Regions from separate parts of the Limosilactobacillus vaginalis genome, predicted to be linked through region 2. Evidence: predicted binding sites of a transcription regulator. Region 2 holds the regulator's gene; the other holds the start of a gene.
What was found. The regulator LexA, encoded in region 2, represses DNA repair genes until DNA is damaged. The targets are predictions, from matches to a motif close to CNAACANNTGTTNG.
Positions count from the first base shown of each region.

Region 1 (4,882 bases), 720 kb from region 2:
TTTATAGCTCAGACGAGTTACGAAAAGCATTAAGTAGATAAATAAAGAGAAGAGGCAAGTTTTTCTTACCTCTTCTCTTTATTTATTCTTGTGCTCGTTGAATTAGATCAGCGAAAAGCGCTTGTGAATAATCATAATGCTTAAACATGTTTTCTGGATGCCATTGAACAGCCAGAACACGATCATTATCGATCGATTCAATAGCTTCGGGAATTTGGTCATCAGCTCGTGCTGTTACTCTTAGGTCGTTTCCAATTTGGTTTAATGCTTGGTGATGACGAGAGTTAACATAGGGCCGTGAACCAACCAAGTTAAAGATTCGACTGTCCTGTTTTACATTAACATGGTGGGACGGAAAGTTTCCCGGAGCATTTTGGGAGTGCTTTAGGGTTTGCCGCGGATCTTCTGATAAGTCTTGAAAAACAGTTCCACCGAGAGCAACATTGATTACTTGCATTCCGCGACAAATTCCCATTAATGCCTTATTTGCTTCTAGCGCGGCTTTAACTAACGCAACTTCAAATAAATCGCGTTTGAAGTATGTAGATCCTAATTCTTGATGCGGCTCTTCACCGTAAAAAGTGGGATCAACGTCACTGCCACCCGCAAAAATAATCCCATCGAAAAGATCAAGATAGTTGGGAATTAACTCAGGATCCACACTAGGAAAAATTACCGGGAGGCCTCCTGATTTAACAATTGCTTCGATTAGTGGCCGAGGAGCATAAGCAGCGTTACGCTCATTAATAATATTAGTAGCCTCAGTTAAAGTGTCTGCTGGAATTGCAATTCGTGGTCGCATAGAAAACCTCCTTGAATTATTTTAATAGTATTATAATAGAATTTTAATAAAGTAGAAAGAGACATTTTAAAAATTACCCTAAATGAGAGAAAGACTATATAATAGTAAGTATGAAAGAAGTGAAAAAGAATGATTGAATTAACTGATATTAACTCAAAGATGAATTTAAATAACGGGACCCAAATTCCGTGTGTCGGTTACGGGACGTTTCGGACTCCCGCTGACGTTGCCGAAAAAGCGGTTGCTGATGCAATCAAGGTTGGTTACCGTCACATTGACACGGCAGCTGTATATGGTAATGAAGAAGCGGTTGGTAAAGGAATTAAGGATTCTGGAATTGACCGAGAAGACCTCTTTGTAACCAGCAAGTTGTGGAACGACAATCGGGGTTATGAATCGACAAAGAAAGCCTTTCAAGAAACTTTGGATCGGCTTCAAATGGACTACCTTGACTTGTACTTAATTCACTGGCCAGCAAACCAAAAGCAATTCGGTACTGATGCAAGTAAAATTAACGCTGAAACCTGGCGGGCAATGGAAGACCTGTATAAAGAGGGCAAAATTAAGGCAATCGGTTTAAGTAATTTTATGCCGCACCATATTGTTGACTTAATGAAGACCGCAACGGTAGCTCCAGCTGTTGACCAAATCGAGGTTCATCCTGGTTGGCCCCATACTGAACAGGTAAAGTATTTACAAGCACATAATATTCTGGTAGAAGCTTGGGCCCCGCTTGGCGGACAAGGAGCAAGCGTAATGACTAACCCAACAATTCTGCAAATTGCTGATAAGTACGATAAAACGCCTGCACAGGTTAGTTTACGGTGGGTTATTCAGCAAGGAATTGTGCCGCTGCCAAAGTCAGTTCACGAAAATCGGATGATTCAAAACAAGGACATCTTTGATTTTACGTTAACTGATGACGAAATGAAGAAGATTAGTCTTTTGACTAACCTCGGTGGCCAATGTGCAGATCCGGATGATGTTGATTTTTAAGATCTAAATATTTAAATGGATGATCCTAGACATATTGTCGGGATCATTTTTTTGCGTTTTTATCGACCGTTTGTTCGATTAAGATGTTATAATAAATAAAAACAGTGAAAGGAAAATAGCTGATGAATGACCAACAAAGAATCTATATGGCGATTGATCTGAAATCATTTTATGCATCGGTTGAGTGTATTGCTCATCATTTGAACCCGTTAAATGCTAACTTAGTCGTTGCAGATCGGTCACGAACTAATAAGACAATTTGTTTGGCTGTATCACCAGCTTTAAAGCAATTTGGAGTCCCTGGTCGACCGCGCTTATATGAAGTTCAACAAATCGTTGATCGGTTAAACCGGGAACGAGCAAAGAAAGCAACGTGTCACCACCTCTCTAAGCATAGTTCAATCTACCGAGGGAAGTTGTTAAAGTCGCCTAACTTACGGGTTGGCTTCCGGATCGTTCCACCACGAATGCATTTTTATATGGAAAAGAGTGCAGAAGTCTATGGAATATATCTACGGTTTATTAAACCCGAAAACATCCATACCTATTCGATCGATGAGGTGATGATGGACGTTACAGACTACCTTCATGATCATCAAGTATCGCCTCATACACTGGCAAAACAAATTATTCAACAGATTCAGTTAGAAACCGGAATTACTGCAACGGCCGGGATTGGTACAAACCTTTACTTAGCAAAAGTGGCGATGGATATTGTTGCAAAACGGATTCCTGCTGACCGAGATGGTGTCCGGATTGCTCAAATGAATGAGTACCAATATCGACGCTATCTTTGGGCACATCAGCCCCTGACAGATTTTTGGCGAATTGGTCGCGGTTATGCAAAACGATTGGAAAAATTAGGCTTGCATACCATGGGGGACATTGCCCGTTGCTCGCTCGGTAAGTTATCGGATCCGTTGAATGAAGAGATCCTTTATCGTGAATTCGGTAAGAACGCGGAACTACTCATCGATCATGCGTGGGGACATGAAACAGCAACGATTACGGATATTAAGAACTACCATTCAGAAGAACACGGGATATATTCTAGTCAAGTCCTAATGAGGCCATATAAGTATCATGAAGGGTTAGCTGCGGCTCAGGGGATGGTTGATTCAGTTGCATTGAGTATGGTCAAACGACATGTAGTTAGTGCTGATTTTGGGATTGTCATTAACTATGATCCGCAGAGCCTTCAGTATGCACCTAATTACCAGGGACCGGTAGTTGAAGACTTTTATGGTCGGAGAACGGCTAAACCCAGTCATGCACATCAAAAACTTGACCTGCCAACAGCATCCGGCTCAGAGTTAAGGCAAATTTATAAGCAACTTTACGAAAAATGCGTTAATCCTAACCTGCTAATCAGGAAGATAACGTTAATTGTTACTCACATGATTGATGAGGATATTGCAGCAAAAACACCGCACTTCAAACAGGTTAATCTTTTTGAGGATCCGCAAAGGGAGATTAAACAAGAGCGAGTAGCGGCAATTAAGCGTCAGCGTGACCAAAAGCTACAAACGACGATCCTTAAACTTCAGCAGAAACTAGGTAACAAAAATGTTGTCCTGCACTTAGCAGATTTGAAAAAGGGATCGACAACTAAAGAACGAAACGCTCAAATTGGGGGTCATCAAGCATAGCAATGGATGAAAAAGAAATCATTGAGCAGAAATTATTTACCGATACTTCTCGGTATAACGACATCATGAAGCGTCCTTATCAACATTCAAAGGGGCATTTGCCAATGCCACAATCAGATCGCGCGGGTCAATTTTCACCTTTTGCAGCATTGACGGGATTTAATAATTTAATTCACCAAAAGGCAGTAATATATTCTCATAAAAAGTATCTTCCGGCTAAAGTAGAAGCACACCTGCTTAATGTCCTTCAGTCCTTAGCAGGAACGAAGCAAACGGTTGTGATTAACTGCTTTAATGATGACGTCGGCTACTATGAAGAGTTCTGTGATCAGGTATCGGTAGTTAAGCCCGAGCGCGGGAGAGTCTTCTTTAATCATCATTCAGCCATTGCGCTTGCCAATATTAAGCAGGTTCGTCAATGATGAGTGCTGTATAATGGTAAGGACATAAAAGACACTGAATGAATAGTTGAAGAGGGAGTAGTTTTGAAAGTAATTTGGCGTAACCTTTGCCAGTATTCAAAGAATTTTTGGCAACATTGGATATCTTTTATCATTTTATTTGTGGGGATGGATCTTGCTAACCAGCTGATCTTTATCCCGCTTTTTCGGTTAGCAACGACCTATATTTTGCAAGCGGGCGGAATCCCATTTATTTCTTACCAAAACATTGGAATACTAGTAACACAACACACAATGGTAGTGATTGGGCTATTAATCGAACTAGTGCTCCTGCTTCTTGTGATTTATTGGCAGTTTGCGTTCCTTCTATTGGGACTGCGGTTGATTCTGGGTAACCAGGCTAGTTTCAAACGACTGATGAAAGAATCGTGGATAGCGATACAGAATATTCGTCCTGGCTCGTTACCACTAATGCTTCTTTACTTTATTCTCGTTCTGCCTTTTGTGGATCTGGTATTTCGGACGCCATTACTTTCGAAGGTTCAAATTCCTGAGTTTATTTTCGACTTTATGACGCGGAACAATATGCTGTTAGCTGGCTTGATTGTTTTCTACGTTATCATTACAATTCTTGGGATTCGGCTGATTCTCACTTTGCCCTTAATGATTTATCAACGTCGCCGTACTCGTGATGCTCTAGTTAGAAGCTGGCAGCTCACACGGAAATTAGAGTGGTGGCAATATGTTAAACGTTTAATTGTACTTGGGGTAGTAACCACAATAAGTCTAGGCTTATTTTACCTATTAATTTTTGGTTTACAGACGCTAATGGATTTATTTCCCGGGAAATTTGCTTTTGTAATGGCAATTTTTAATTTGACATTAGTGCAGGTTATTAGTGAATTGCTAACAATTTGGACGGGGACCATTGCCTTACAGATAGTGATTTCTTTACTCGATGATTTTTCAACAAGTGATGAACAGGTAAGAAAGAGTAGTTGGCATGGTTGGACTGCAATTACCTTGCTAGCAGT
Region 1 is NZ_CP104399.1:59,637-64,518, forward strand. Features, by position in the region: gene N4627_RS00250 (glutamate--cysteine ligase) at 1-41, shown strand, start outside; gene N4627_RS00255 (gamma-glutamyl-gamma-aminobutyrate hydrolase family protein) at 83-802, opposite strand; gene N4627_RS00260 (aldo/keto reductase) at 932-1,798, shown strand; gene N4627_RS00265 (Y-family DNA polymerase) at 1,921-3,447, shown strand; gene N4627_RS00270 (hypothetical protein) at 3,450-3,869, shown strand; gene N4627_RS00275 (glycerophosphodiester phosphodiesterase) at 3,933-4,882, shown strand, end outside.
Region 1: a site for LexA is predicted at 1,862-1,875, ahead of N4627_RS00265 (Y-family DNA polymerase). Genes of this name have one in related genera too.

Region 2 (4,882 bases):
ACATTTTCAATGGACTAAGGGACATGCAAACAACCAAGGCAATGTTATTGTTGATCACTTATTAAACCAAACAATGGATCAAATGGGGGAAGAATAATGAAAATTGGAATTGATAAGATGGCATTTGCAACTACTGACGAGTATATTGATTTACGCGAGTTAGCTCGTGAACGGGGGGATGAGCCTGATAAGTACACGATTGGAATTGGTCAGGATCGGCAGGCAGTTGTTCCACCAACTCAAGATATTGTTACTTTAGGAGCAGCAGCTGCCAAGAAGCTTTTATCCAAAGATGACAAAAAACATCTTTCCACTGTGATTGTTGCTACTGAATCAGGGATTGATAATTCTAAAGCAAGTGCCATTTATATCAAACATCTTTTGGGACTGGATGATTTTACCCGTGCAGTTGAACTAAAGGAAGCCTGTTATTCGGCAACGGCAGGGATTCAGTTTGCTAAGGGATTAGTTGCGATGAATGCTCAGTCGACAGTCTTAGTAATTGCAGCTGATATTGCTCGTTATGGGTTGAAAACACCTGGTGAGGTTACCCAAGGGGCTGGGGCAATCGCAATGTTGATTTCTGCTGACCCTCACATCTTGACTCTTGAGGATACTACGGTTTCATATACAAAGGATGTTATGGATTTTTGGCGGCCACTTTACGCAACCGAAGCAAATGTGGATGGCAAATACTCGACTAATGTTTACGTTGACTTTTTCCTCCAATGCTGGCAACGCTATCAACAAATGACCGGACGCCAATTAGATGATTTTGCTGCCTTAACTTTCCATTTGCCATTTACCAAGATGGGGAAGAAGGCATTGGAGGTGCTTCTCAAGGACAATCAATCACCGGTTGCTGACAAAATGCGTGAGCAGCTGACCGCAAGTCAAAAGTACTGTCGTGAGGTAGGAAACCTCTATACTGGTTCACTTTACCTTGGAGTAATGTCATTGTTGCAAAATGGTCAGGTTAATCCTGGGGACCGGATTGGTCTTTTTAGTTACGGTTCCGGAGCAGAAGGTGAATTCTACAGTGGGATTCTTCAGCCTCACTTTGAAAAATACTTGAGTGACGTTAAGGATGATCTAGCAAATCGTCATCAGGTTTCAATTGCTGAATATGAGAAGCAGTTCAACTCACAGCTGGGGATGAACCAGGATGATGTTGAATTAGATTGGCAATCAGATCCAGCACTGTTTATATTAAAGGGTCAAAAGGAGCACAAACGGATTTATCAGGAAAAGAAATAAAGTGTTACAATATAATTAACACAAACGGGGAGCTTGTATAACAGGCTGAGAGGAAGATGTGATCTTCGACCCATGGGACCTGATTTGGATAATGCCAACGGAGGGAATTCGGTTAAGAATTTTAAAATCGATCAGGTAGGTGCCTGGTCGATTTTTCTTTATCAAGATCAAGTTTCGCTAATCAATAAAAGGATGGTGGAACTGATGCAACATAAGACATCACTAGTAGAAAACGGAATGATTTGGTGCGGCGCGGGAATATCAATTGCGGAGATCCTGACAGGAACTTACTTAGCACCATTGGGGATGGCCAAGGGAATAGTGGCCATTATCTTAGGTCATTTGATTGGCTGTGGGTTGCTGTTTCTTGCTGGAATAATCGGTGGCCAGTTGCGGATTAGTGCGATGGAATCGGTAAAAATCAGTTTTGGCCAATTTGGTGGAATCTTTTTTGCTAGTCTAAATGTTTTACAATTGATTGGCTGGACGGGAATCATGATTTATGATGGTTCGCTAGCGGCTAATGGTCTTTGGAAATTGGGCCGACCACTATGGTGCGGATTGATTGGCTTCCTAATCATAGTGTGGTTAATTATCGGGATTCGTCGCTTAAAATGGCTGAACACCGTTGCCTTAACTGCTTTATTACTTTTAACGGTTTGGTTGTGCTATTTAATCTTTGCTGAACCACATGTAAATAATCATTTAGGGGCATTATCATTTGGACAAGGATTAGAATTAGCCGTTTCGATGCCCCTATCCTGGCTTCCCTTAATTTCTGATTATACTTCGGCTGCCCAAAACCCGATCCAAGCGAGTGGAGTTAGTGCAATCACTTATGGTGTCATTAGCTGTTGGATGGCAATTGTCGGCCTTGGCGCAACCTTATTAACCGGGCAGACAGATATTGCTAAAATAATGGTTAGTGCTGGCGTTGGGATTAGTGGCCTGATTATTGTCCTCCTGTCAACAGTCACTACAACGTTTATGGATGCCTATTCTGCAGGAGTCTCTGCACAAACATTAAAGGTTAAGTGGTCTTCACGTTTAACAGCGATTATTGTAACTAGTATTGGTAGCCTTGGCGCAATCGTTTTGCCGATGGATAATTTTAGTAACTTTCTTTACATTATTAGCTCAGTCTTTACTCCAATGATTGCGATTCAGATTATGGATCGATTTGTTCTTCGCCTTAACAATAAGGATCGTTGGATTAGTTGGAATCATTTTGCCTTATGGCTAGTTGGTTTTATAGTATACCGCTGCTTGATGTTAGTAGATCTTCCCGTAGGAAATACGTTGCCTGATATTTTGATTGTGATCTTTTTGGTGTGGATTGTCGATCACAAAAAAGGCAGGAATGAACAAAATTATTAGTTCATTCCTACCCTCAATAAAGAAACATTGCTAATTAAAGGGAAGTTTAGAAAATGTGGTCACGGTATAGACCAATAACCTTACCAAGGATAGTAACGTTATCCAGATAAATGGGCGCCATCGCATCGTTCTCAGGTTGAAGCCGGAAGCGGTGGTTTTCTGGTTCTTTATAGAACCGTTTGCAAGTAGCTTCATTATCACTTGTCATTGCAATTACAATCTCGCCATCTTTAGCGGTTGATTGCTTACGAACGATTACGTCATCACCATCAAGAATTCCGGCTTTGATCATACTGGTGCCGTGAATTTTTAACATGAATAATCCAGAGGCATCTTTAATTGAAGGTGGTAAAGGAAAATAATCTGTAGTGTCTTCTACCGCTAAAATAGGCTGCCCTGCGGTAACAACACCGATCATTGGGATCTCTTTTTGCTCTGGTTCAATTCCCAGGAGATCTAATCCCTGTTTAGTAATCTCAAGTGCCCGTGGCTTGGAGGGATCCTTTTGTAAGTAGCCTTCCTTGATTAGATTGTTTAGGTGAGAATGAACAGTGGAGGTTGAGGAAAGCCCAACGATTCCGCAGATTTCACGGACTGTTGGTGGGTACCCGTGATCCTTAACGTGTTTATAAATGCAACTTAATACGGCAATTTGTTTTTGACTTGCTGCTTTTGCCATTTTGACACCTCATTTGGCTAGATTATTATTAAGTCTAGAATATCATAGTAATCGTCAACTTTCAAACGTACGTTCGCGGAGAAGTTAGTACATATCTTGAAAATAGTTATTAAGTTAGCTAAGATCAAGATAAATAGTTAAATTAAGGATATCTGAAAGGTGAGGAGATAATTATGGCTGAATCTACAGACCAAGAAAAATTATTAAAGCGAATTAACGAACTCGCTCATAAAAATAAGGAAGAAGGACTAACAGAGGCCGAAACTAAGGAACGAGCAAAGCTACGGAAAGAGTACCTTAAGAACTTCCGTGAAGCAATGCGGAGTAATATCGAAATGATGCGAATCTTTGATGATAATGGTAAAGAGGTTACTCCAGAGAAGGTTCGTGAAATTCAACGGAAAAAGGGATTACGTGATGATTAACCTTGTTTAGCCCTTTTCAATTCGACTACTTTCGTGTACTATTGAACAGTAACTAAAAAAGGAGGAAAGTAGTTGTGGCATTAACAATTTCATTGGTAATCCTCGCCTTACTAATCGGTTTAGTTGGCGGTTTCTTTGGTGCTCGTCGTTACATGGAAAACTATCTCCGCAATAATCCACCTATTAGTGAAGAAATGTTGCGGACGATGATGTTGCAAATGGGCCAAAAGCCATCTAGTCGAAAGTTACATCAAATGATGCAAACCATGAAGGCACAAGCCAAAAAAGCAAATAAGTAATCTTAAATAAAAAAGAAACCGGAAATTTAATTTCCGGTTTCTTTTTCTTTAGAAATCATCGTCTTTTGGTTTAGGCGGCATGATGTATTTATAATTAGGATTGATTTGGTGATCTAACTCATCAAATGATTGCTGCATTTCACTCTCTAATTTAGCTTGACTTTCTTCGTCGAGTTTGTTCTTCCGGTCAATATAAATTGGCTTTCCAAAGGCAATGTGACGGGGATGCCGTTTGAATAATTCGCTAAATTTGAGAGGCCCTTGATACACTGCAGGAACTAGCGGAACGTTTGCTAATTTGGCAATTAATGTTGCACCGCCCTTTAATTTACTGGAATAACGAGAGCCTGATGGAAAAATAATTGTTGATAGATCAGTTTTTCGTAAGATTTGCACTGGCTTTTTTATTGCTGAAGGGCCAGGATGCTTGCGGTCAACCGGGAAGGCATTTAACTTTTTTAAAAAGTAAGCAGCAATTGGGTTCTTAAATAACTCTTTCTTTGCCATAAAGCTAAATTTTTTGGGGTAGATCGCAAGAGCAATTAAAACCGGATCCATCCATGTCCGATGGGGAGCAACAATGATATAATTGCCGTCAGGTATATTTTCTTTATTATAAATTTTTGCTTTGCCATTGATTAGGTTTAAGAATGGTTGAACAATGGCAATAAGAAATGAATATAGCATAAAATCATCCAATCTAATCTGTATAATAACTGGCATTATTATGACTAAAAAAGTAACTCCTTGCAAGTCTAAAAGAGGTGAATAATAAATGGACGATGAGAATTTATTAAAGACAGACGAACGAATTGACCAACTATATAGTCAGGATGTTCAAATTA
Region 2 is NZ_CP104399.1:780,162-785,043, forward strand. Features, by position in the region: gene N4627_RS03815 (ribonuclease H family protein) at 1-97, shown strand, start outside; gene N4627_RS03820 (hydroxymethylglutaryl-CoA synthase) at 97-1,257, shown strand; TPP riboswitch at 1,273-1,381, shown strand; gene cytX (putative hydroxymethylpyrimidine transporter CytX) at 1,462-2,634, shown strand; gene lexA (transcriptional repressor LexA) at 2,681-3,313, opposite strand; gene N4627_RS03835 (DUF896 domain-containing protein) at 3,487-3,738, shown strand; gene N4627_RS03840 (YneF family protein) at 3,813-4,037, shown strand; gene N4627_RS03845 (lysophospholipid acyltransferase family protein) at 4,086-4,724, opposite strand; gene N4627_RS03850 (tRNA1(Val) (adenine(37)-N6)-methyltransferase) at 4,813-4,882, shown strand, end outside.